3 regions of the Saccharopolyspora sp. 6M genome follow, and region 3 is predicted to be linked to each of the others. Evidence: riboswitches for the same ligand, from Rfam matches in the RefSeq annotation. Region 3 holds a riboswitch; each other region holds the start of a gene.
What was found. Region 3 has a riboswitch for glycine ahead of gcvH (glycine cleavage system protein GcvH). Riboswitches for the same ligand answer to the same signal wherever they lie in the genome.
Positions count from the first base shown of each region.

Region 1 (7,729 bases), on a different contig from region 3:
CGGGCGGTGCTCGGCCAGCCGCAGCGCCTCGTCGACGATCGGCTTGTACTCCACGACCCGGTTCGGCTCCAGCCCGCAGGAGGCGGCCACCACGATCGCCGGGAGGGCGTCGTCGATGCGGGCGGCGAGCTCCTTCGGCGCGAAGCCGCCGAAGACCACCGAGTGCACCGCGCCGATCCGCGCGCAGGCCAGCATCACCACCAGGGCTTCCGGGATCATCGGCAGGTAGACGATCACCCGGTCGCCCTTGCCGACGCCGCGCGCCCGCAGCGCCCCGGCGAAGCGGGCGGTGCGGTCCAGCAGCTCGCGGTAGGTCCAGCGGGACACCTCGCCGGTCATCGCCGAGTCCCAGATGACCGCGGCCTGCTCGCCCCGCCCGTCGCGCACGTGCCGGTCCAGCGCGTTGAAGCAGGTGTTGAGCACCCCGTCCGGGAACCAGCGCCCGGACTCGTCCAGCGCCCTGCTCGGCGCCCGGTCCCAGTCGATGCCGGTCGCGGCCTCCAGCCAGAACCCGTCGGGGTCGGCGAGGCTGCGCCGGTGCGCGTCGGCGTGGGCACCCATGGTCGAGACCTCCCGCGGTATGTGTGGGACGGATGCCGGTGGTCTACCCGAAGGGGGCCGTTCGCGCCAGCACCCACGCGGCGCCGGCGAGCGGTGGCGGCGACGCGCCGGGTCCGCGGACGTGGCGCCCGCGTGCCCGACAGTCCACAATGGTCGATCGACGGGAGGGGTGGTTTCCGGTGCGGCGACCGAAGATCGCGGGTTCCTGCGACGAGCGGTCGGTCGCGTTTCGGCCGCGCCGAACCCGTGCACTTTCAAGATCATCCATTCGGCGTCGGGTCGCTCCCGCTGGGCGCAGGCCAGGCGGATTCGGCGGAACTCCCGGTCGCCGGTCGAACACAATGCGTGGGGATGCGTGGGTGGGGAGGCGGTCGGTCGACGAAGGGGTCGGTCCGGCCGACGACCGTGATGGAGGTGTCAAGCTTTGACCAGCGTGGAGACGACTCACCGGGACGGCATCACCGACGGTGACGACGACGCGGCGGAACTGCCCACCACCCCGTGCAGCGTGGTGTGGAGCGGTGGGCACTCGTTCGTCCTCGAAGGCGTGGGCGGCCGCGCCCGCTGGGCCGGCGTGGACGACCGCGGCCGGGCCCGCTTCCTGACCGACGCCGAGATGCGGCGCCGCGGCTGGAGCCACGACCGCCGCTGACCGGCCGCGCACCCCTGGCCGCCCCGGCCACCGCGAGGGGGGTGTGGCACCCTGATCGGTGCGGGCGCCTCCGGGTGCCCCGGAGCCGCAGGCGCAGGTGAGCGCTTCGCGGCGGAACGCACAACCGCGTCAGGGGAGGGCTGTGGTGCAGGACGCCGACGGCACCACGGCCGGATCCGAAGGCCGAGGTGGAGCGGGCGATCCCGCGTCCCCGGAGCCGGACGGCCCGCGGATCGGCACCGGCGGGCAGCCCGGGACCGAACCGGCCGCGGAGCCCGCCGCGGGCCGGGGCGAGGACCCCGCCCAGCCGCCCGACCCGGGCATCGCCCGGATCAAGGAAGTCGCCGCGAGCGTCTGGGACGACCCGTGGCTCACCTGGCCCAACCTGCTGAGCGTCGTGCGGCTCGCCGGGGTCCCGCTGTTCCTCTGGCTGCTGCTCGGCCCGCAGTCCGACCTGCTGGCGCTGCTGGTGCTGGTGGTCAGCGGCGCGACCGACTGGCTCGACGGCAAGCTCGCCCGCTGGCTCGACCAGTACAGCCGCGTCGGCGAGCTGCTGGACCCGGCGGCCGACCGGCTCTACATCGTCGCCACCCTCGTCGCGTTCGTGCTCCGCGACGTGATCCCGTGGTGGGCCGCGGCCGCGCTCATCGGCCGCGACGTGGTCCTCACCCTGTGCCTGCCGGTGCTGCGCTGGCACGGGTTCGAGCCGCCGGAGGTGCACTACCTCGGCAAGGCCGCCACGTTCTGCCTGATGTACGCGTTCCCGCTGCTGCTGCTCGTGCAGGAGGACTTCGCGTTCGCGGGCGTGGCGCGGCCGATCGCCTACGCGTTCACCTGCTGGGGCGGCGCGCTGTACGTCTGGGCGGGGGCGCTGTACCTGGTGCAGGTGATCGCCGCGGTGCGCGCGGCCCGCACGCTGAAGACCTGATCGTTCCAGGTCCGGCCGGTGCCGATCCGATCACGCTCGGCCGCCTTGCGGCCGGGAGCGGCCCCGACCTAGGCTCGCCTGGCCCGTGGCGATCATCGCGCGGGTGCGGCGGCACCTCGCCCCGCCCACGGCACGACGAGGAAGGCGGGACCCCAGTGGCCCCGGACGGGATCAAGTACACCCAGGAGCACGAGTGGGTGCGGCGCACCGGCGACGACACCGCGCGCATCGGGATCACCGACTACGCCCAGCAGCAGCTCGGTGACGTGGTGTTCGTGCAGCTGCCCGAGGTGGGCGAGACCGTCGAGGCCGGTGGCGGCATCGGCGAGGTGGAGTCGACCAAGAGCGTCTCCGACATCTACGCCCCGCTGGCGGGGGAGATCGTCGCCCGCAACGACAAGCTCGACCAGGAGCCGGAGCTGGTCAACTCCGACCCGTTCGGCGACGGCTGGATGATCGAGATCAAGCTCTCGGACCCGGCCGCGATCGACGGACTGCTCAGCGAGAGCGACTACCAAGGCATCATCAACCAGGGATGATCGTTGATCTCGGGTTCGCGAACGGCGTGAGGTGGGAGTCCCGCGTCTGCGGCCTGCGACGGCACGGTACGTTTGAACGCACTTGCACGACCCATCCGCGCAGAGGAGAGCTCAGGTGAGCCAGAACGACGGGCCCGGCGGCGTTCCGCCGGAGCAGTCACCGGAGACCACCTCGGTCTTCAGGCCGTTCCTCTCGGAGCCGGAGAGCACCGAGAGTGCGACCCCGGAGCCAGCGGCCTCCGGGGCCGACGCGCTGCCCGCCGGGGCTGCCCTGCTGGTGGTCAAGCGCGGCCCGAACGCCGGGTCGCGGTTCCTGCTCGACAGGGAGACCACCAGCGCCGGACGCCACCCGGACAGCGACATCTTCCTCGACGACGTGACGGTGTCCCGTCGGCACGCCGAGTTCCGGCGAGAGGGCAACGACTTCGTCGTCGTCGACGTCGGCAGCCTCAACGGCACCTACGTCAACCGGGAACCGGTGGACACCTCGGTGCTGGCCAACGGCGACGAGGTGCAGATCGGGAAGTTCCGGTTGGTGTTCCTGACCGGTCCCATCGACGATCAGGGCCGCTGAGCCGGACGTTCCGCGGACAGAGCGCATCGGGGCGACGCCATCCGGCGCCGCCCCGATCGTTCTCGGCGGTGATCGTTGCGAGCGATCTTCGAGCCGGTGGTTCCCGCACTCCGGAACGGGTTCTGCGGGATGTGCTGCGGTGTATCGTGACGGGGGACATCGTTCGCGTCGCGAGCGGTCGGCGCCCTCCCGGGTGCCGGGCGCCCGGATCCGGGGCGGTCCGCGGCGGAAACGTCGCGGGAATCGCGTCCGGTGAGCACCTGCGGGTGCCGCGGAACCGGTGCGCAACGGCGTCAACGACCGCCCCGGCCCGGGGCGGACAACGGAAAGGCCCGGTACCGGCGACACCGTCGGTGCGAGGCCGGGAACGAGCCGGAAAAGCCGTCCACCGAGCGGAAAATCCGGGCGGGGACGACGGCCGGAGGTCGGCGTGTCCGCCGTATCGCGGGTAGCGTCAGAGGCGTCGGTGCGCGATCCTCGACCAAGGATGTCACGCTTCGGCGCGCTGGAGGAGGCGATGTGTCGATGAGCAGCGAAATGCGCGTCGTCGGCGTGCGAGTGGAACTACCAGCCAACCAGCCGATCCTGCTGCTGCGCGAGACCGAGGGCGAGCGGTACCTGCCGATCTGGATCGGATCGGTGGAGGCCACCGCGATCGCGCTGGAGCAGCAGGGGGTGCGACCCGCCAGACCCCTCACCCACGACCTGCTCAAGGACGTCATCGGCGCCCTCGGGCGGGACCTGGAGCAGGTGCGGATCACCGACCTGCAGGAGGGCACGTTCTTCGCCGAGCTCATCTTCGACGGGGACGTGCGGGTCTCGGCGCGGCCGAGCGACTCGGTGGCGCTGGCGTTGCGGATCGGGGTGCCGATCCACGCCGACGAATCGGTGCTGGACGAAGCCGGGTTGATCATCCCGGACGAGCAGGAGGACGAGGTCGAGAAGTTCCGGGAGTTCCTGGACTCGGTCTCGCCGGAGGACTTCCGCGGCGCGGACACCTGATCGCGGCGGGCGGGCGCACGACCCGCCCCGCCGCCCGCGTCGTCGTGAGGGGGCTCCTGGTGCAGCTCGCACCGGGAGTCCCTTTCGCATGTCGGGGCCCGCGCGGGTGCGGCTTCGGGTGCGGTGCGTGCGCGAAGGCGGGGCGTGCGTCACACCCGGGGTGGGCGGGCGTCCCCGCGCGTCGCGTTGACCCGCCCACCGGGCGGGCTTACCTTCGGAGTGCGCGAATCGCCCCGATGTGATTTTCCAGGTCGGGGAAGGTCAAACCCCCGGTTCCATGATCGTCCTCGCGCTCGGGTGGTGATCATGCGACGAGCCGGGTTCGGTGGTTCGCCGGCTTCGGCCGGGCGGAGGGAGGCAGGCGTGGTGGAGCGAGCACCTGGCGAGGATGCCGCCGCGGAGGGGTCGAAGCCGTTCCCGGAGACCGCGCTGCCGGACGAGCTCGTCGGCTACCGCGGCCCCGCGGCGTGCCAGATCGCCGGGATCACCTACCGGCAGCTGGACTACTGGGCGCGCACCAAGCTGGTCGGGCCGTCGATCCGCGGCGCCGCCGGTTCCGGGTCGCAGCGGCTGTACTCGTTCAAGGACATCCTGGTGCTCAAGGTCGTCAAGCGGCTGCTGGACACCGGGGTCTCGTTGCACAACATCCGGGTCGCGGTCGAGCACCTGCGCCACCGCGGGGTGGAGGACCTGGCCCGCATCACGCTGTTCAGCGACGGCACGACGGTCTACGAGTGCACCTCCGCCGAGGAGGTCGTGGACCTGCTGCAGGGTGGCCAGGGCGTGTTCGGCATCGCGGTCAGCGGTGCGATGCGCGAGATCACCGGCACCATCCACGAGTTCCCCGCCGAGCGCGCCGACGGTGCCGAGCCGGACGAGCCGGTCGCCGACGAGCTGTCGCGGCGCCGGGACCGCCGCATCGGCTGATCGCCGAGGCGCGCTAGGCCCGCCGTGGCCGCCGTGCCGTCCGGCGCGGGTCCGGCGGTCTTGCCGCCAGCAGGTGCGAGGGCCACCTATCGACCCGATCGGCCGCTCTCGCCGTGCGCGGGCCACCGTTCGGCCTGTTCTGGTCCCGCCCGTCGGGCGCAGGCGCCGATCGGTCTATCCGGTCCCGCTCGCCGTGCGCGGGCTGTCGGCGGATCCGGCCAGGCCGTCCTGGCGCCCGCGGCCGTCGGGTCACCGCCCGTCGATGTCACGCCCCGTGCCGCTGGGATGATCGGGCGGGATGAAGATCGCACCGTTCGGCCGTCACCGGATCGGGTAAGCTGCTGTGCATCGCCGACCCCGCGCGGGAGAGTTCGCCGTTGACCTGGTCAGCGGCGGCGCCGAAGGAGCAAACCCTCCCCGACAACCTCTCAGGCCTGCTGGACCGCACGGGCGAGATACCTCTGGAAAGCGGGACCACCGACGTGGTTCCCCGCCGACGGTGCAAGTCCGGTCCACGGACCGGGTGAAGCTCTCAGGCGTTCGCGTCGCGGACAGTGACAGAGGGGGAGAGCAGCACACGTGCTGCCGCCCTGTCCGTCGCGATGAATGAGGTGTGGCGATGACGACCGAAGACCGTATCCCGCTGGCCGCCCTGGAACACGGCACTCCGTTCGCCGACCGCCATGTCGGGCCGCTGCCCGCTGAGCTGGCCCGGATGCTCGACGTGATCGGCGTCGGCTCGCTGGAGGAGCTGGGGCAGTCGGCGGTGCCCGACGGCATCCGCGAGCGGGACCTGCAGCTGGCGTTGCCGGAACCGGCCACCGAAGCCGAGGCGCTCCAGCAGCTGCGCGACCTGGCCAGGCTGAACAGCCCGCACACCGAGATGATCGGCCTGGGCTACTACCCGACGATCACGCCGCCGGTGATCCGGCGCAACGTGCTGGAGAGCCCCGCCTGGTACACGGCGTACACGCCGTACCAGCCGGAGATCTCGCAGGGCAGGCTCGAAGCGCTGCTGAACTTCCAGACCATGGTGGCCGACCTGACCGGCGTGCCGGTCGCGAACTCGTCGATGCTCGACGAGGCCACCGCGGCGGCCGAGGGCATGACGCTGGTGCGCCGCGCGGGCCGGGCCAAGTCGCCGCGGTTCGTGGTGGACGCCGACGTGCTGCCGCAGACCCTCGCGGTGCTGCGCACGCGGGCGGAACCGCTGGGCATCGAGGTCGTGGTGGCGGACCTGTCCGCGGGCGCGTCGGCGCTGCCGGACGGCGAGTTCTTCGGGGCGCTGCTGGCCTACCCGGGTGCGTCCGGAGCGGTCCGCGACCACCAGGCGGTCATCGACGAGGTGCACGAGCGCGGCGGCATGGTGGTGGTCAGCGCCGACCTGCTCGCGCTGACGGTGCTGCGCGCTCCCGGTGAGCTGGGCGCGGACGTGGTGGTGGGCACGACGCAGCGCTTCGGCGTCCCGATGGGCTTCGGCGGCCCGCACGCCGGTTACATGGCGGTGCGCAAGGGCATCGAGCGGCAGCTGCCCGGCCGGCTGGTCGGGGTGAGCGTCGACGCGGACGGGAACCAGGCCTACCGGCTGGCGCTGCAGACCCGCGAGCAGCACATCCGCCGGGAGAAGGCCACCAGCAACATCTGCACCGCCCAGGTGCTGCTCGCCGTGGTGGCGGGCATGTACGGCGTGTACCACGGTCCCGCCGGGCTGCGGGCCATCGCGAAGCGGGCGCACCGGATGGCGGCGGTGCTGGCCGAGCGGCTGCGCCGCGGCGGGGTGCGCATCGTGCACGCCGAGTTCTTCGACACCCTCGTCGCCGAGGTCCCCGGCCGGGCCGCCGAGGTGGTCCGCGCCGCGCGGGACGGCGGCATCAACCTGCGCCACATCGACGACGACCACGTCGGCGTCAGCTGCGACGAGACCACCACCCGGGAAGCGCTGGTGCGGGTCGCGGAGGCGTTCGGCATCGCCGGGGGTTCGCTGGCCGGCATCGACGAGCTGGACGCCGAGACCGACGACGCGCTGCCGACCGCGCTGCTGCGCACCTCCGAGTACATGACGCACCCGGTGTTCCACGCGCACCGCTCGGAGACCTCGCTGCTGCGCTACCTGCGCAGCCTGTCCGATTCGGACGTGGCGCTGGACCGCAGCATGATCCCGCTGGGCTCCTGCACGATGAAGCTCAACGCGACCGCGGAGATGGAGCCGATCACCTGGCCGGAGTTCGCCGAGCTCCACCCGTTCGCGCCCGCCCAGGACGCCACCGGCCTGCTGGAGATCGTGCACGACCTGGAGCGCTGGCTGGCCGAGATCACCGGGTACCACTCGGTGAGCCTGCAGCCGAACGCGGGCAGCCAGGGCGAGTTCGCCGGGCTGCTGGCCATCCGCGCCTACCACCACAGCCGTGGTGCGGCGGCGCGGGACGTGTGCCTGATCCCGGCGAGCGCGCACGGCACCAACGCGGCCAGCGCCGTGATGGCCGGGCTGCGCGTGGTCGTGGTGCGCTGCGACGACCAGGGCAACATCGAGCTCGACCACCTGCGCG
Region 1 is NZ_JAIUJZ010000057.1:3,153-10,881, forward strand. It holds gene LCD31_RS09520 (propionyl-CoA synthetase) at 1-561, opposite strand, end outside; gene LCD31_RS09525 (hypothetical protein) at 995-1,213, shown strand; gene LCD31_RS09530 (CDP-alcohol phosphatidyltransferase family protein) at 1,536-2,141, shown strand; gene gcvH (glycine cleavage system protein GcvH) at 2,297-2,680, shown strand; gene garA (glycogen accumulation regulator GarA) at 2,796-3,254, shown strand; gene LCD31_RS09545 (bifunctional nuclease family protein) at 3,780-4,256, shown strand; gene LCD31_RS09550 (MerR family transcriptional regulator) at 4,563-5,183, shown strand; glycine riboswitch at 5,536-5,638, shown strand; gene gcvP (aminomethyl-transferring glycine dehydrogenase) at 5,803-7,729, shown strand, end outside.
Region 1: linked by a shared signal. The riboswitch ahead of gcvP (aminomethyl-transferring glycine dehydrogenase) and the one ahead of gcvH (glycine cleavage system protein GcvH) in region 3 are both predicted to bind glycine.

Region 2 (7,729 bases), on a different contig from region 3:
CGACCCGGTGATCGTCCTCGCGCACGTGGTACGGCACCACGGTGTAGAGCTTGCCGGAGAAGTTGATGCGCATCCCGTGCGTCAAATGACCACCATGGGCCAGGTCCAAGCCCATGATCGTGTCACCCGGCGACAACAAGGCGTGCATCGCCGCGGCGTTGGCCTGCGCACCCGAATGCGGCTGCACGTTCGCGAACGACGCCCCGAACAACGCCTTCACCCGATCGATCGCCAACTGCTCGACCACGTCCACATGCTCACAACCACCGTAATAACGGCGGCCCGGGTAGCCCTCGGCGTACTTGTTCGTCAACACCGAACCCTGCGCCTGCAACACCGCCTGCGGCGCGAAGTTCTCCGACGCGATCATCTCCAACGTGTTCTGCTGACGACCCAGCTCCGCCCCCACAGCAGCGGCCACCTCCGGATCCACCACCGCAAGCCGGTCGTTGAACAGGTCCGGTGTCGACATGAGCAATTGCCTCCTGGTGTTCGATCTGGGCTGCGCCGGACGGGTCCGGCGCGGTCCGGTCAAGGTTTCGAGAGCCCGTTGCGGGCGTGTGTCAGGCCTTGCGGCGGTAGAACGGCAGTTCCACGACTTCGGCGTCGATGGACTTGCCGCGGATGTCGACCTGCACCGCGGTACCGGGCGCGCTGTGCGCGCGGTCCACGTAGGCCATCGCGATCGGGTGACCGAGCGTCGGGGACGGGGCGCCGCTGGTGATCTCGCCGATCTCGGCGCCGTCGGCGAGCACCGGGTAGCCGTGCCGGGGCGCGCGGCGCGCGTCGGTGCGCAGCCCCACCAGGGTGCGCTCCGTCGGAGCCGCCGCGACCTGCGCCAGCGCGGCCTTGCCGATGAAGTCACCGGGCTTGTCCAGCTTCACCACGCGCCCCAGGTTCGCGTGGAACGGGGTGAGCGAGGCGGACAGCTCGTTGCCGTACAGCGGCATGCCCGCCTCCAGCCGCAGCGTGTCGCGGCAGGACAGCCCCGCCGGGACCAGTCCGCGCTCGGCGCCGGAGTCGGTCAGCGCGCGCCACACCGCGGGCGCGTCCGCGGGGGAGGTGAACAGCTCGAAGCCGTCCTCGCCGGTGTAGCCCGTGCGCGCCAGCAGCACCTGCTTCCCGGCGACCTCGCTGGGATACCCGGCGTAGTACTTCACGGTGGACAGGTCGGTGCCGGTCAGCGGCGCCAAGATCGACACCGACTCCGGTCCCTGCACGGCGATCAGCGCGTACTCGTCGGAGACGTCGCGGTGCGCGGCGTCGAACCCGGCGATGCGCTCGGCGAGCTCGGCGGAGACCACGGCCGCGTTGGCCGCGTTGGCGACCACCAGGAACCGCTGCTCGTCCAGCCGGTAGACGATGAGGTCGTCGAGCACGCCGCCCTCGGTGTTGCACAGCATGGTGTAGCGGGCGCGACCCACCGTGATCGCGGACGCGTTCGCGACGAGCGCGTGGTCCAGCGCCGCGGCCGCCTCCGGGCCGCTGATCTCGATCTCGCCCATGTGCGAGAGGTCGAACAACCCGGCCGCGGTCCGCACCGCCTGGTGCTCGGCGGTGTCCCCCGAGTAGCGGACCGGCATCCGCCAGCCCGCGAAGTCGGTGAAGTGCGCGCCGAGGGACTCGTGGACCTCGTGCAGCGGTGTCCGTCGCGGAGCGGGGGGCGACGACGTCATGGTGCGGAACTCCTCCTGGTGGGCACCGATCACGTCCGAGGGGGACCGGTTGCGGCCACTTCCAGCAGAAACCATATCCGGGGTCCTCCGACGGCGATGGGCGCGGGCGTGCGCTGCCGGTCTCCCCGGAGTCATTGGCCTGAGAGTTTCACCGCGCACGAGGGCGGCTTGCACCGTGGGCGAGGGACACGGGTCCCTGCTTTTCTCCGTGATCGCCTGCTGTCGCGCGGTAGCGGGGCCTGAGAGTTTGGTGGGGAGGATTGCTCCTTCGGCGCTGCACCCAGGAATCGCATCCTGCACGGACCAGGGGCTCCTGGCGGGGCGCAGACTCTCCCGCACGACGTCGTCGGCGTTGTAGTCCGGTGTTGTGTTGTGCTCCGGAACGCTACGGAGATCACACAGCGCAGTCAACCGAACGTGAGCGTGATCCCGTCGCCGCGCGCGGAGTTCAGCGCTGCGGGAACAGCCGGGCGTGCTGGGCGCGGAGGCCGTCGACCAGCGCCCGCAGCGCCAGTTCGAAGCTGTCGTCGTCGATCTCGGCGGCGTGCTCGCGCAGCAGGTGGGCGCCGTGCAGGTGCGGGAACCGCTCGTCGTAGACCTCGGCGTCGTCGACGAACCCGCCCGCGAACGAGCCCATCGCCGCACCGAGCACCAGGAACTTGGTGGAGGCGCCGATCATCGTGGCGTACCGCTGCGGCCAGCCCGCGCTGGTCAGCCCGCCGTGCACGGCGTCGGCGCGGCGCAGCGAGGTCTCCCGGCGGGCCGGTCCGGACGCCATGAACGGCACCAGGTTGGGGTGGGCGGCGAGCGCGGCCCGGTAGGAGCGGGCCCAGCGGGTGAGGCCGGTGGGCCAGTCGATGTCGAACCCGCTGGTGTCGACGGTGCCCATCACGCCGTCGGCGACGTCGTGCAGCAGCGCTTCCTTGGTGGCCACGTGGTTGTAGAGCGAGGCGGCGCGGACGCCGAGGGAGTCGGCGAGCCTGCGCATGGACAGCGCTTCGAGGCCTTGGCCGTCGATGATCGCCAGCGCGTGTTCGCGGATGCGTTCGCGGGTGAGCTGGGGGCTCTTGGGTCTGCCCATGCCGCGCTCCTGCCTGCCGCCCGCTGCCGGTCGGCGCCCCCTCGGTGGGCGCCGTGCCCGTCCGCGTCCGCTGCGGATCGTGTCGATCAGTGTCCGGTGCGCGGCTCTTGCCGCGGTGCGCGGGGTGGTCCTAGAGTCCAAAACTAACGACGTTAGTCGTCAGGTGTCCAACGGCGGACGACCGTGCCGCCCGCACCGGCGACATCCTCACGGAGGTGGACGATGGTCAACGACGACGAGTCCCCGGAGCGGGTCGAGCCGCACACCACGCTGTCGCTCGCCTCGGTCCTCGCCGAGCCGGCGCGGCTGCGCCCGGCGCACCCCGCGGTCGTCGAGGGCGAGCAGCGGGTGACCTACGGCGAGCTGTGGGAGCAGGTCCGGGCGCACGCGGCCGCGCTGCGCGCTCGCGGGATCGAGCCGGGCGACCGGGTCGCGATCGTGGCGCCCAACGTGATCGATTTCGTGCGCGCCTACTACGCGGTGCTCACCGCGGGCGCGGTCGTGGTGCCGGTTCCGCTGCTGCTGGTCCCGGACGAGGCGGCGTACCTGCTGCGCAACTCCGGCGCGAAGCTCGTCGTCGGGCACACGAGCCAGCTGGCGCTCGCCGCCGAATCGGCGCGCCGCGCCGGCATCCCGCTGGTCTCGATCGGCCCGTCGGTGCCCGGCCCGGAGACCCCGGACTCGTTGAGCGAGGCGGCGGCCGCGGCCGAACCGGTCCGCTCCTTCGCCACCCGCGCGCCCGACGACCCCGCGGTGATCTTCTACACCAGCGGCACCACCGGCCGGCCGAAGGGCGCGGTGCTCACCCACCTGAACCTGGTGCTCAACGCGACGGTGAACGCCTTCGACGCCAACGACACCCGCCGCGAGGACCTGATCCTCGGCTGCCTGCCGCTGTTCCACGTCTTCGGGCAGACCGTCTCGCTGAACACCACGTTCCGGGCGGGCGCGACGCTGGTGCTGCAACCCAAGTTCGACCCGGCCGAGGCGCTGCGGCTCATCCGGGACCACCGCATCACCCAGCTCAACGGCGTGCCCACCATGTACATCCGGATGCTGGAGGCCGCCGGGGACGACGACGACCTGTCCTCGCTGCGGATGTGCGTGTCCGGTGGCGCGGCGCTGCCGGTGGCGGTGCTGGAGCGGTTCCAGCGGCGCTTCGGCGCCCCGATCCACGAGGGCTACGGGCTGTCCGAGACCTCGCCGACGGCCACCGTGAACCAGCCCGCGTTCGGGCCGCGCGCAGGCACCGTCGGGCACGCGCTGTGGGGCATCGACGTCGAGATCGCCGAACCGTCCGTGGAGGACCGGATCGAACTGCTGCCCGCCGGGGAGACCGGCGAGGTCGTGGTCCGCGGCCACAACGTGTTCGCCGGGTACCTGGACGACCCGGAGGCCACCTCGGCGGCGCTCGTCGACGGCTGGTTCCGCACCGGTGACATGGGCGTCAAGGACGCCGAGGGCTACCTGTCCATCGTGGACCGCAAGAAGGATCTGATCATCCGCAACGGCTACAACATCTACCCGCGCGAGGTGGAGGAGCTGCTGATCCGGCACCCCGCCGTCGCGCAGTGCGCGGTGATCGGCCTGCCCGACCCGGGGCGTGGCGAGGAGGTGTGCGCGGTCGTGGTGCCCGAACGCGGTGAGGACCCGGACGAGGCGCTGGGCAAGGCCATCATCGCCTGGGCCGCGGAGCAGACCGCGCACCACAAGTACCCGCGCCGCGTCGTGTTCGTCGACGAGCTGCCGCTGGGTCCCAGCCACAAGGTGCTCAAGCGGGAACTGCGCAGCCGCATCGCCGAATCCTCCTGACCCCCGACCTCGCCACACCGGCCTCGCCGAAAGGACCCGCCACCGATGGTCGACTTCTCCCTGTCCGAGACCGAACGCGACATCCGCGACTGGGTGCGCACGTTCGTGCAGCGCGAGCTGGTGCCGCTGGAGCCGGAGGTGCTGCGCCGCGAGCGCGACCACGAACGCGGCCTCACCCGCGAGGAGCTGGCCGAACTGCGCAAGAAGGCGCGCGACGCCGGGTTCTGGGGCGTGCAGACCCCCGAGGAGTACGGCGGGATGAATCTCTCCGCCGTGCTCACCGCGCTGATCGAGATCGAGCTGGGCCGCACCTTCGTGCCGTTCAGCTTCGGCGGCTACGCGGACAACATCCTCTACCACGCCAACGAGGAGCAGAAGCAGCGCTACCTGGTGCCCACCATCGAGGGCGAGCGCAAGTCCTGCTTCGCCATCACCGAGCCGGGGGCGGGTTCGGACGCCAAGAACCTCCGCACCACGGCCCGCAAGGACGGCGCGGAGTGGGTGATCGACGGGGAGAAGACGTTCATCACCGGCGGCATCGATGCCGACTTCACCATGGTCTTCGCCGTCACCGACAAGGAGAAGGGCGCCGACGGCGGCGTCACCTGCTTCCTCGCCGACCGGGACGCCGGCTGGAAGTCGGAGCCCATCGAGATCATGGGCGAGTGGGACCGCCAGCCCGCCGCGCTGGTCTTCGACGGCGTCCGGGTGCCGGAGGAGAACGTGCTCGGCGAGGTCGGCGGCGGTTTCAAGCTGGCCATGCAGTGGATCGGCCGCGGCCGCTACCTGTTGCCCGCCCGCGCCCTCGGCGGCTGCGAGCGGATGATGGAGATGTCGATGGACTACGCCCGCAACCGGCAGACGTTCGGGGCGCCCATCGCCGACCGGCAGGCCATCCAGTGGATGATCGCGGACTCGGCGGTGGAGATCGAGGCGCTGCGCTGGCTGGTGCTGCAGGCCGCGTGGCAGGTCGACCAGGGCGCCGACTCCCGGCACGCGCAGTCCATCGCGAAGCTCTACGGCGGCACCAGGGCGAACGAGATCGTGGACCGGATGCTGCAGATCCACGGCGGCATGGGCTACACCCGCGAGCTGCCCATCGAGCGCTGGTACCGGGACATCCGGCTGCTGCGCATCTTCGAGGGCACCGACGAGATCCAGCGCCGCACCATCGCCCGCAACCTGCTCAAGGGGCACGCCCAGGTCGGCGGGGTGCTCGGCTGATCCGGCGACGCGGCGGATCGGCCCGGTCACACCCTCGATCGGATGTCCGATTCGCCGGTAACCTGGGTGCAGCGTGATCGACCGGCCCGACTGGGAGCTGCTATGTCGTTGTTCAAGAAGGTGACCGACTTCGCCAAGAGCCCGCAGGGCAAGAAGGCGATCGACCAGGCCAAGCGGTACGCGAGCGACCCGAAGAACAAGGCCAAGATCGAGCAGGTGAAGAACCGCTTCCTCGGCGGTGGCAAGAGCAAGTGACGCACCCCCACGACGGCCCCCGGCGCACCCGGGGGCCGTCGTCGTGCGGGGACCCGGTGCTCGGATCGTGCCGCGCCGGTGGCGGACCCGGCCGGTGAACCGTGATCAACGGGCTGTGCCGGGGCCGGATCGGCAGTAGGGTTCTCGCGGGCTGATTCCGGGATCAGGGGCGGTGCGATGGGCCGGGCTTACGTGGTGGGCACGTTCGACACGAAGGCCGCGGAGCTGCGCTACGTCGCCGGGCTCGTCGCCGACGCGGGCGTGGAAGTGATCACCGTCGACGTGGGCACGTCCGGCGCGGAGTCCGCCGATGCCCCCGACGTGTCCGCCGCCGAGGTGGCCGCCGCGCACCCGCGCGGGGCCGCGGCGGTGTTCACCGGTGATCGCGGCACGGCCGTGGTGGCGATGGCGCTGGCGTTCGAGCGGTGGCTCGGCGCGCGACGCGGTGTGGGCGGGGTGCTGGGCCTGGGCGGTTCCGGCGGTACCGCGCTGATCACCCCGGCGCTGCGGGCGCTGCCGGTGGGGGTGCCGAAGCTGGTGGTCTCGACGGTGGCCTCCGGTGACATCTCGTCCTACGTGGACGCGTCGGACATCGCGATGTTCCCGGCGGTCACCGACGTCGCCGGGCTCAACCGGATCTCCCGCCAGGTGCTCGGCAACGCCGCGCACGCGCTGGCCGGGGCCGTGCGCAACACCGTGCCGGCCGTGGAGCAGCTGCCCGCGGTGGCGCTGACGATGTTCGGGGTGACCACGCCCTGCGTCACCGAGGCCGCGAACCGGCTCGCCACCGACCACGACCCGCTGGTGTTCCACGCGACCGGCACCGGCGGCCGCGCCATGGAGAAGCTCGTCGCCGACGGGCTCGTCGAAGCGGTCCTGGACATCACCACCACCGAGGTGTGCGACCTGGTCGCCGGGGGAGTGATGAGCGCGGGCGAGACCCGGCTGGACGCGATCGCGCGCAGCGGCGTGCCCTACGTCGGCTCCTGCGGCGCGCTCGACATGGTCAACTTCGGGGCGCCGGACACCGTGCCGGAGCGGTACCGGAACCGGTTGTTCTACGAGCACAACCCGCAGGTCACGCTGATGCGCACCACGGCGGACGAATGCCGCGAGATCGCCCGGTTCCTGGCCGCGAAGCTCAACGCCTGCACCGGTCCGGTGCGGTTCCTGCTGCCCGAGGGCGGCGTCTCGCTGCTGGACGTCCCGGGGCAGCCCTTCCACGACCCGGCCGCCGACCGGGCCCTGTTCGAGACCCTGGAGGCGGAGGTGCACCAGACCGAGCAGCGGCGCCTGGTGCGCGTCCCGCACGACATCAACGACGACCGCTTCGTCGAAGCGCTGCTCGGCGCCTTCGACGAGGTCCGCGCGCGAGGAGGACGGGCATGACGCGGTTCGACCGGGAGACCCTGGTGCGCCGATTCCGGGGCATGGCCGATCGGGGCGAACCGATCATCGGCGGCGGCGCGGGCACCGGGCTGTCCGCCAAGTGCGAGGAATCCGGCGGCATCGACCTGATCGTGCTGTACAACTCGGGCCGCTACCGGATGGCGGGGCGCGGTTCGCTCGCCGGGCTGCTGGCCTACGGCAACGCCAACGAGATCGTGGTGGAGATGGCGAGCGAGGTGCTGCCGGTGGTGCACCGCACCCCGGTGCTCGCCGGGGTCAACGGCACCGACCC
Region 2 is NZ_JAIUJZ010000144.1:9,571-17,299, reverse strand. It holds partial or broken gene LCD31_RS19220 (serine hydroxymethyltransferase) at 1-472, opposite strand, end outside; gene gcvT (glycine cleavage system aminomethyltransferase GcvT) at 564-1,676, opposite strand; glycine riboswitch at 1,795-1,893, opposite strand; glycine riboswitch at 1,894-2,022, opposite strand; gene LCD31_RS19210 (TetR/AcrR family transcriptional regulator) at 2,125-2,757, opposite strand; gene LCD31_RS19205 (long-chain fatty acid--CoA ligase) at 2,980-4,569, shown strand; gene LCD31_RS19200 (acyl-CoA dehydrogenase family protein) at 4,615-5,793, shown strand; gene LCD31_RS19195 (hypothetical protein) at 5,896-6,048, shown strand; gene LCD31_RS19190 (Tm-1-like ATP-binding domain-containing protein) at 6,226-7,437, shown strand; gene LCD31_RS19185 (phosphoenolpyruvate hydrolase family protein) at 7,434-7,729, shown strand, end outside.
Region 2: linked by a shared signal. The riboswitch ahead of gcvT (glycine cleavage system aminomethyltransferase GcvT) and the one ahead of gcvH (glycine cleavage system protein GcvH) in region 3 are both predicted to bind glycine.

Region 3 (7,729 bases):
GCGCAGCGCCAGCACCTCCTCGAGTTCCATGCCGCTGGCGGCGAGCACCCGGTTCGGGATCTGCTCGGCGTGCTGCCGCAGCTCCCGCCCCCGCTCGGTCAGTCCGATCTCGACGGACCGCTCGTCGCGGGTGCTGCGCCGCCGGTCCACCAGTCCGCTCGCTTCGAGCCGTTTCAGCAGCGGCGACAGCGTCCCGGAGTCCAGCTTGAGCATCGCCCCGAGGTCCTTGACCGCCAGCGAGTCGTGTTCCCAGAGCACCAGCATCACCAGGTATTGCGGGTAGGTCAGTCCCAGCTCGTCGAGGAACGGCCGGTACAGGTTGGTGAAGGAGCGCGACGCGCTGTAGAGCGCGAAGCACACCTGCTGGTCCAGCGACAGCGCCGAGTCCGCGCTCATCCCCGCCTCCTGCACGTGGCCGACATTAGCCCTAATTCAAGTTGCGCGCAACTGAGTTGTGCGCATCCTAAATTCTGCAAGGGAACCTCCCCGTCATCCGGAACCACCACCGCGCGGCCCGCCGGAACACCACCGCCGCACTCCACCACACCGGCCACCACGGCTCCGGACGAGGCCGAGCGTGACAGGAAGGTTCCCCTCATCGCACCGGTGACAGGAAGGTTCCCCCGCTCGCATCGACCCACGCCGGTGGTCCACGCCTGCGACGTGACAGGAAGGTTCCCCTGCTCCCACCGCCCCGCGCGGTTTCGAGCGCCGGGCGGGCGAAGCGCTCTCAGCACTCGATGACGTTCACCGCGAGCCCCCCGCGAGCGGTCTCCTTGTACTTGACCTTCATGTCGCGCCCGGTCTCCCGCATCGTCTTGATCACCTTGTCGAGCGACACGAAGTGGCTGCCGTCGCCGCGCAGCGCCATCCGCGTCGCCGTGACGGCCTTGACCGCGGCGACGGCGTTGCGCTCGATGCACGGGATCTGCACCAGCCCGCCGATGGGGTCGCAGGTGAGGCCGAGGTTGTGCTCCATCGCGATCTCGGCGGCGTTCTCCACCTGCCACGGCGTCGCGCCCATCGCCTCGGCGAGCCCGGCGGCCGCCATCGAGCAGGCCGAACCGACTTCGCCCTGGCAGCCGACCTCGGCACCGGAGATCGACGCGTTCTCCTTGAACAGCACCCCGATGGCACCGGCGGCGAGCAGGAACCGGATGACGCCCTGCTCGTTCGCCCCCGGCACGAAGCGCACGTAGTAGTGCAGCACCGCGGGAACGATGCCGGCGGCACCGTTGGTGGGCGCGGTGACGACCCGTCCGCCTGCCGCGTTCTCCTCGTTGACCGCGAGCGCGAACAGGGTGAGCCATTCCATGGCGTCGTCCTGCTCGCCGAGGTTCGCCCGCAGCGCGGCGGCGCGCCGCTTCACCCGCAGCCCGCCGGGAAGTTCCCCGTCGTTGCGGCACCCGTTGTCGACGCACTCCTGCATCACGGACCAGATGTGCAGCAGCCGGGCGCGGACGTCCTCGGCGGAGCGCCAGGACAGCTCGTTGTCGAACATGACGTCGCTGATCCGGGAGCCGGATTCGGCGACCCGGGCGAGCAGTTCGTCGCCGGTGCGGAACGGGTGGCGCACCGGCGTCTCGTCCGGCTTGATCCGGTCGGTGCCGGCGGCCTCGTCGTCGACGACGAATCCGCCGCCGACGGAGTAGTACACCGCGGACCGCAGTTCCCCACCTGCGCCGAACGCCGCGAACCGCATCCCGTTGGGGTGCAGCGGCAGCGACCTGCGCCGGTGCATCACCAGGTCGCGGTCCACCGAGAACCGGATGTCGCGCTCCCCCGCCAGCAACAACCTGCCGTCGGCGCGGATCGTCTCCACCCGTTGTGCGACGGCGGCCGGGTCGACCGTCTCCGGGTCGTGCCCTTCCAGGCCGAGCAGCACCGCCTTGGGGCTGCCGTGGCCGTGCCCCGTCGCGCCGAGCGAACCGAACAGCTCGGCCTTCACCTTGTCGACCTGACCGAGCAGACCGTCGTCCTGCAGCCGCGCGGTGAACATCCGCGCCGCCCGCATCGGGCCGACGGTGTGCGAACTCGACGGGCCGATGCCCACCGAGAAGAGGTCGAAGACGCTGATCGTCACAGCTCCGCCCCCCTCAGCCCCGGCCTACTCACCACCGGTGAACTGGGCGTACTCCTGGGCCGTGAGCACAGCACCGGTCTGCTCGGCACGCACTTCGAGCAGCCAGCCCTCGCCGAACGGATCAGAGCCGATCACCGCGGGGTCGTCGGCGGCGGCCGCGTTGACGGCGACGACCTCGCCGGTCACGGGCGCGAACAGGTCGCTGACGGACTTGGTCGATTCCAGCTCACCGCAGGAGGCGCCGGATTCGATCCGCTCGCCCACCTCGGGCAGCTGCACGTAGACGATGTCGCCGAGCGCTTGGGCCGCGTACGGGGTGATGCCGATGCGCACCAGGTCGCCGCGGTCCTCGATCCACTCGTGCTCTTCGGTGTAGCGCAGCCGTTCGGGCAGGGACATGGAGGCTCCTCACCATCGCGGGCACGGGTGTGCCCTGGGTTCGCGGGCCTCCCCCTCTGTTTCGGGACCTGAGAGCTTCGCCGCGGTGGTTCGCGGCTTGCACCGTGGGTGCGGCGCCGGGGCGCGCGCTTTCCAGAGTGGCCTCGCCCGAGCGGTCATGGGTGCCTGAGAGTTTTGCGGGGAGGGTTTGCTCCTTCGGCGCCCTGCGTTGCGCAGGGTCTCTCCCGCTCGGGTTCTGCGGCGCTGTGCGGTTGTGGTCGTGCCCGGCAACGATAAACGGACGTGGGCGGGTGTCAACGCCCAGCCGCCCGGATCACAGCGAGGAAGGGAACCTTCCTGTCACCGGTGACAGGAAGGTTCCCTTCCTCGCGGCGGGGTGCGGGCGCCGGGCGGATGATGCTGGGGTCGGTGTTCGGTCGTGGGGTCGGGAGGCGGACCGGGTGAAGGTCGCAGTGCCGCGTGAGGTGAAGAACCACGAGTACCGGGTGGCGGGGGCCCCGGCAGGGGTGCACGAGCTGGCCGCGCGGGGGCACGCGGTGTTCGTGGAGGCCGGCGCCGGGCTCGGTTCGTCGATACCCGACGAGGACTACGCGGCGGCGGGCGCGACGATCGTGCCGTCCGCGGCGGACGCGTGGGCCGAGGGCGAGCTGGTGCTGAAGGTGAAGGAGCCGGTGGCCGAGGAGTTCCCGCGGCTGCGGGCGGGCCAGGTGCTGTTCACCTACCTGCACTTGGCGGCGTCGGCGGAGTTGACGGACGAGTTGCTGCGCGCCGAGGTGACGGCTCTCGCCTACGAGACGGTGCAGACGGCGCGCGGCGGGTTGCCGCTGCTGGCGCCGATGAGCGAGGTCGCGGGCAGGCTCGCCCCGCAGGTCGGCGCGCAGGCGCTGCTGACCCCGCAGGGTGGTCGCGGTGTGCTGCCGGGCGGCGTGCCCGGAGTACCGCCTGCGCGGGTGGTGGTGATCGGCGGCGGGGTGGCCGGGTTGAACGCGGCGCGGGTGGCGTCGGGCATGGGCGCCCAGGTGCAGGTGCTGGACACCGACGTGGACCGGCTGCGGGAGATCGACGCGGCGCATGGGGGCGCGATCCGCACGGTGACGTCGAACGCGTACGCGGTGGAGTCGGCGGTGCGGGCGGCGGACCTGGTGATCGGCGCGGTGCTGGTGCCGGGTGCGAAGACGCCGAAGCTGGTGTCGAACGAGCTGGTGGCGCGGTCAAAGCCGGGCAGCGTGCTGGTGGACGTGGCGATCGACCAGGGCGGGTGCTTCGAGGATTCGCGGCCGACGACGCACGAGGATCCGACGTTCCGGGTGCACGGTTCGGTGTTCTACTGCGTGGCGAACATGCCGGGCGCGGTGCCGAACACCTCGACGTACGCGTTGACGAACGTGACGTTGCCGTACGTGCTGCGGATCGCCGATCAGGGCTGGCGGGCGGCGTGCCGGGCGGATGCGGCGCTGGCCAGGGGCTTGAACGCGCACGGCGGGCTGCTGGTGAGCGAGGCGGTGGCGCTGGCGCACGGGCTGCCGAGCACGGCCCCGGACGCGGTGCTGGTCTGAGCGGATCCGCAACCGCGAGACCATCCGAGACCACTGCGCGGCGAGACCGGCGAGTTTCACTCGCGGAGGTGAGAAGACCCCGGAAGGGGTTAGAGGGCGGCCCGCTCAACCGGCCTGGGGGTCACCGGGAGCAGGCCGCCAGGTCCCAGTGTAGGACACGAACGCTTGATTTCCGACGTGCGCAGCGTGACGAACGCCCGGTTCCCCGCCACAACCGGAAGTCCACTCGACCGAGTGAGTTCGGTGCAGTCGGCCGGGTGAGCTGCCGATGGGAGTGCGCCAAGCCGCGGCGATCTGCGGCGGTGCTCGTCGCGGGCGCCACCGGGGCCCGCGTTCTCCGCCCCGATCAGCGCGCGCGATGACCGTACGACGCGGGGAGTGGCACGTGGACGACGCGAAGATGCGGGAGGCCGTCCTGGACCGGCTGGCCCGGCTGGAGCGGGTGGCCATCGAAGGCGGCACCGAGGAGCTGTTACCGGTCGCCAGGTCAGAGCTGCACCGCCTCACCAGCGGGCTCCGGGCCCTGCTGGAGGCCCACCACCCGGATGCCGACGGCCGCTGCCCCGCCTGCTCCGGCGCGGTGCGCAGCCGCAGCTGGCCGTGCGAGTCGTGGCTGATGGTGCACCGCGGCCTCATCGGCGACCGCACCGCGCCCGCCGCCCCGACCGGCCGCCACGGCCCGGCGGACGAGCCCGACCCGGACGCCGAGGGGCGGCAGCCCACCGGCCGCTGGCCGAGCAGCGCGCCGGTCCGCCACCACCGCTCCCCCCGCCCCGAGGACGGCCGGCCCACCGCAGCGCGCCGGCCCGGGCCGGAACGGCCCATCGCCTGGCCGCAGCACGGGACCGGTTGATTTCCGAACTCCTCCCTGTCGGCGCGGGCCGGTCAGGCAGGATGGGACCGGCCCCGCGCCCGAGCGTGATCGTCCGCGTCCCGCGCTCGCGAGCACCCGGCGGGGCCGAGCGACGATGGAGGAGCGTGTGCACGACGGCAGCGGCCGGATCCTGGTGCAGAACCTGAGCAAGAACTTCGGGCCGGTCAGCGCGGTCCGCGACCTCAGCTTCGCCGTTCACCCCGGTGTGGTGACCGGGTTCCTCGGCCCGAACGGATCCGGCAAGACGACGACGCTGCGCATGGTGCTGGGGCTGGTGAACCCGACGTCGGGAACCGCCACCGTCAACGGGGTGCCCTTCGCGCAGCTGCGCAACCCCGCCACCGTGGTCGGGGCGGTGCTGGAGGCGCAGAGCTTCCACCCGTCCCGCACGGCGCGCAACCACCTGCGCTGCTATTCGGCGGCGATGAACGTGCCCGACCAGCAGGTCGACCACGCCTTGGACCTCGTCGGGCTGACCGGCGCCGCGAACCGGGCCGCGGGCGGGTTCTCGCTGGGCATGCGGCAACGGCTGGCGCTGGCCACGGCGCTGCTCGGCGATCCGCAGGTGCTGATCTTGGACGAACCCGCCAACGGGCTCGACCCGGAGGGCATCGCGTGGCTGCGCGGCTTCCTGAAGTCGTTCGCCGCGTCCGGGCGCACCGTGCTCGTCTCCAGCCACCTGCTGCGCGAGATGGAGCACACCGTCGACCACGTGGTGATCGTGAGCCGCGGCGAGTGCGTCTACAACGGCGACCTGGACCAGCTGCGAGCGCAGCAGCGCAACCGGGTGCTCGTGCAGGCCGGTGATCCGCAGGCGCTGGTGAACGCGCTGCAGGCGGCCGGGCTGGCGGTCGAACCGCTGCCCGACGGGCGGATCGCCGTCACCGGCTCCGACTCCCGGTCGGTGGCCGAACTGGCCCTGCAGGCCGGGGTCGCCGTCTACGGGATCCAGGAGGAGCAGGTCGACCTCGAACGGCTGTTCTTCCAGCTCACCAGCGGCCAGTACGTCGGCAACCAGCACCCGCCCGGCGGTCCGCCACCCGGCACCGGTGGCTGGGCACCGCCCGGCGGCCCCAACCCGTACCAGCAGCACGGCGGATTCGGAGGTGGCGCCTGATGGACGGCCTGGTCAAGTCCGAGTTCCGGAAGCTCTTCACCACCAACCTGTGGTGGGCACTGCTCATCCCCGTGGCGCTGCTGAGCTTCGGCGCCAGCTGGATGGGCACCGGGTTCGGCTACATGTCCTCGATCGAGCAGGAGATCGGGCGGCCGCTGCCGCTGGGCCTGCTCACCATGTCGATGTCGACGAACTTCAGCACGATCTTCGCCGGCCTGGTGGGGGCGCTGGCGTTCGCCGGGGAGTACCGGAACAAGAGCATCACCACCACGTACCTCACCGGCAACCCGCGCGGGGCGGTGCTCGGGGCGAAGCTCATCGCCTACACCAACCTCGGCCTGGTGTACGGGCTGGTCAACGTGCTGTCGGGGGGGCTCGGCGCGATCGCGGGCGCCGGGCTCGACGGGTTCGGCGAAGGTCCGGACTGGCTCATCGTGTGCGCCGCCGGGCTCCTCGCGATGGTGTTGTGGACGCTGCTCGGCGTCGGGTTCGGCGCCCTCGTCGCCAACCCGGTGATCGTGATCATCGTGCTGCTGGTCTACAAGTTCGTGTTCGAGTTCATCGTCGACCTGTTCCTCGTCGGCTCCGACGCGTCCGGGGTGAGCGCCTACCTGCCGGGGGCCGCGGGCAGCGGGATCGTCGGCAACCTCGCCGTGCCGATCTTCATCAGCGCCACCGCCGGGCCCGACGAGCAGTACGTGCCGCAAGGGCTGTTCGAGGTGCTGCACTTCGTCTTCGGCGGGTCCTACGGGCATCCGTGGTGGCTGAGCATGCTGACCTTCGCCGGGTACGCGGCGCTGTTCGTCCTCGGCGGCTGGTACTTCAGCGGGCGGCGCGACATCACCTGAGGTGGCGCTGTTCGATCGGAGGGGATCTTCCTGCTCGAGTGGGGAGGTCCCCTCTTTCGTGCGGGGCGGTGGCAGGAAGGTTCCCTTCATCGCGCCTGTGATCGAAAGGTTCCCTTCCTCGCACCCGTGACAGGAAGGTTCCCTTCATCGCGCCTGTGATCGAAAGGTTCCCTTCCTCCCACCCGTGACAGGAAGGTTCCCTTCCTCACGTCGATGACCGGAAGGTTCCCTTCCTCGCTCAGGTGAGCGCCGGTGCGCCGCCGCCGCGCCCCCGGATCCCCGTCGTCCCCGGCACCTAACCTGGCCTGGTGAGCGACTCCGGCAGCGAATGTTCCCGTCCTGGTTGGATCCGCCGATTGTTCGCCGCCTGCCGGCGGCACCCGGTCGCGATGCTGCTGGCGTTGGGCGCGTCGGTGGCGGCGGTGGGCTTGGAGGCGCTGGTCCCGCTGATCACGAAGGCGGCGGTGGACGGCGCGGTGGCGGGCGGCACCGATCGGTTGTGGTGGTTCGCGGCGGCGTTGGCGGGGCTGGGGATGTTCCGGTTCGGGGCGGCGTTCGTGCGCCGCTATTCGGCGGGCCGGTTGGCGCTGGACGTGCAGCACGACCTGCGGCGCGCGGTGTTCGGCTCGGTGCAGCGCTTGGACGGCGGCAAGCAGGACGCGTTGCGCACGGGCCAGGTGGCGTCGCGGGCGATCAGCGATCTGCAGCTGGTGAATGCGCTGCTGTCGATGGTGCCGCTGGCGGCCGGGACCGTGGTGCTGATGGCGTTCGCGCTGGTGGCGATGGTGTGGTTGTCGCCGCTGCTGACGTCGGTGGTGCTGGTGGTGGTGCCGTTGATCGCGGCGGTGTCGG
Region 3 is NZ_JAIUJZ010000081.1:7,460-15,188, reverse strand. It holds gene LCD31_RS12845 (MarR family winged helix-turn-helix transcriptional regulator) at 1-396, opposite strand, end outside; gene LCD31_RS12840 (L-serine ammonia-lyase) at 731-2,083, opposite strand; gene gcvH (glycine cleavage system protein GcvH) at 2,108-2,482, opposite strand; glycine riboswitch at 2,625-2,719, opposite strand; gene ald (alanine dehydrogenase) at 2,923-4,038, shown strand; gene LCD31_RS12825 (hypothetical protein) at 4,397-4,891, shown strand; gene LCD31_RS12820 (ABC transporter ATP-binding protein) at 5,007-6,029, shown strand; gene LCD31_RS12815 (ABC transporter permease) at 6,029-6,877, shown strand; gene LCD31_RS12810 (ABC transporter ATP-binding protein) at 7,267-7,729, shown strand, end outside.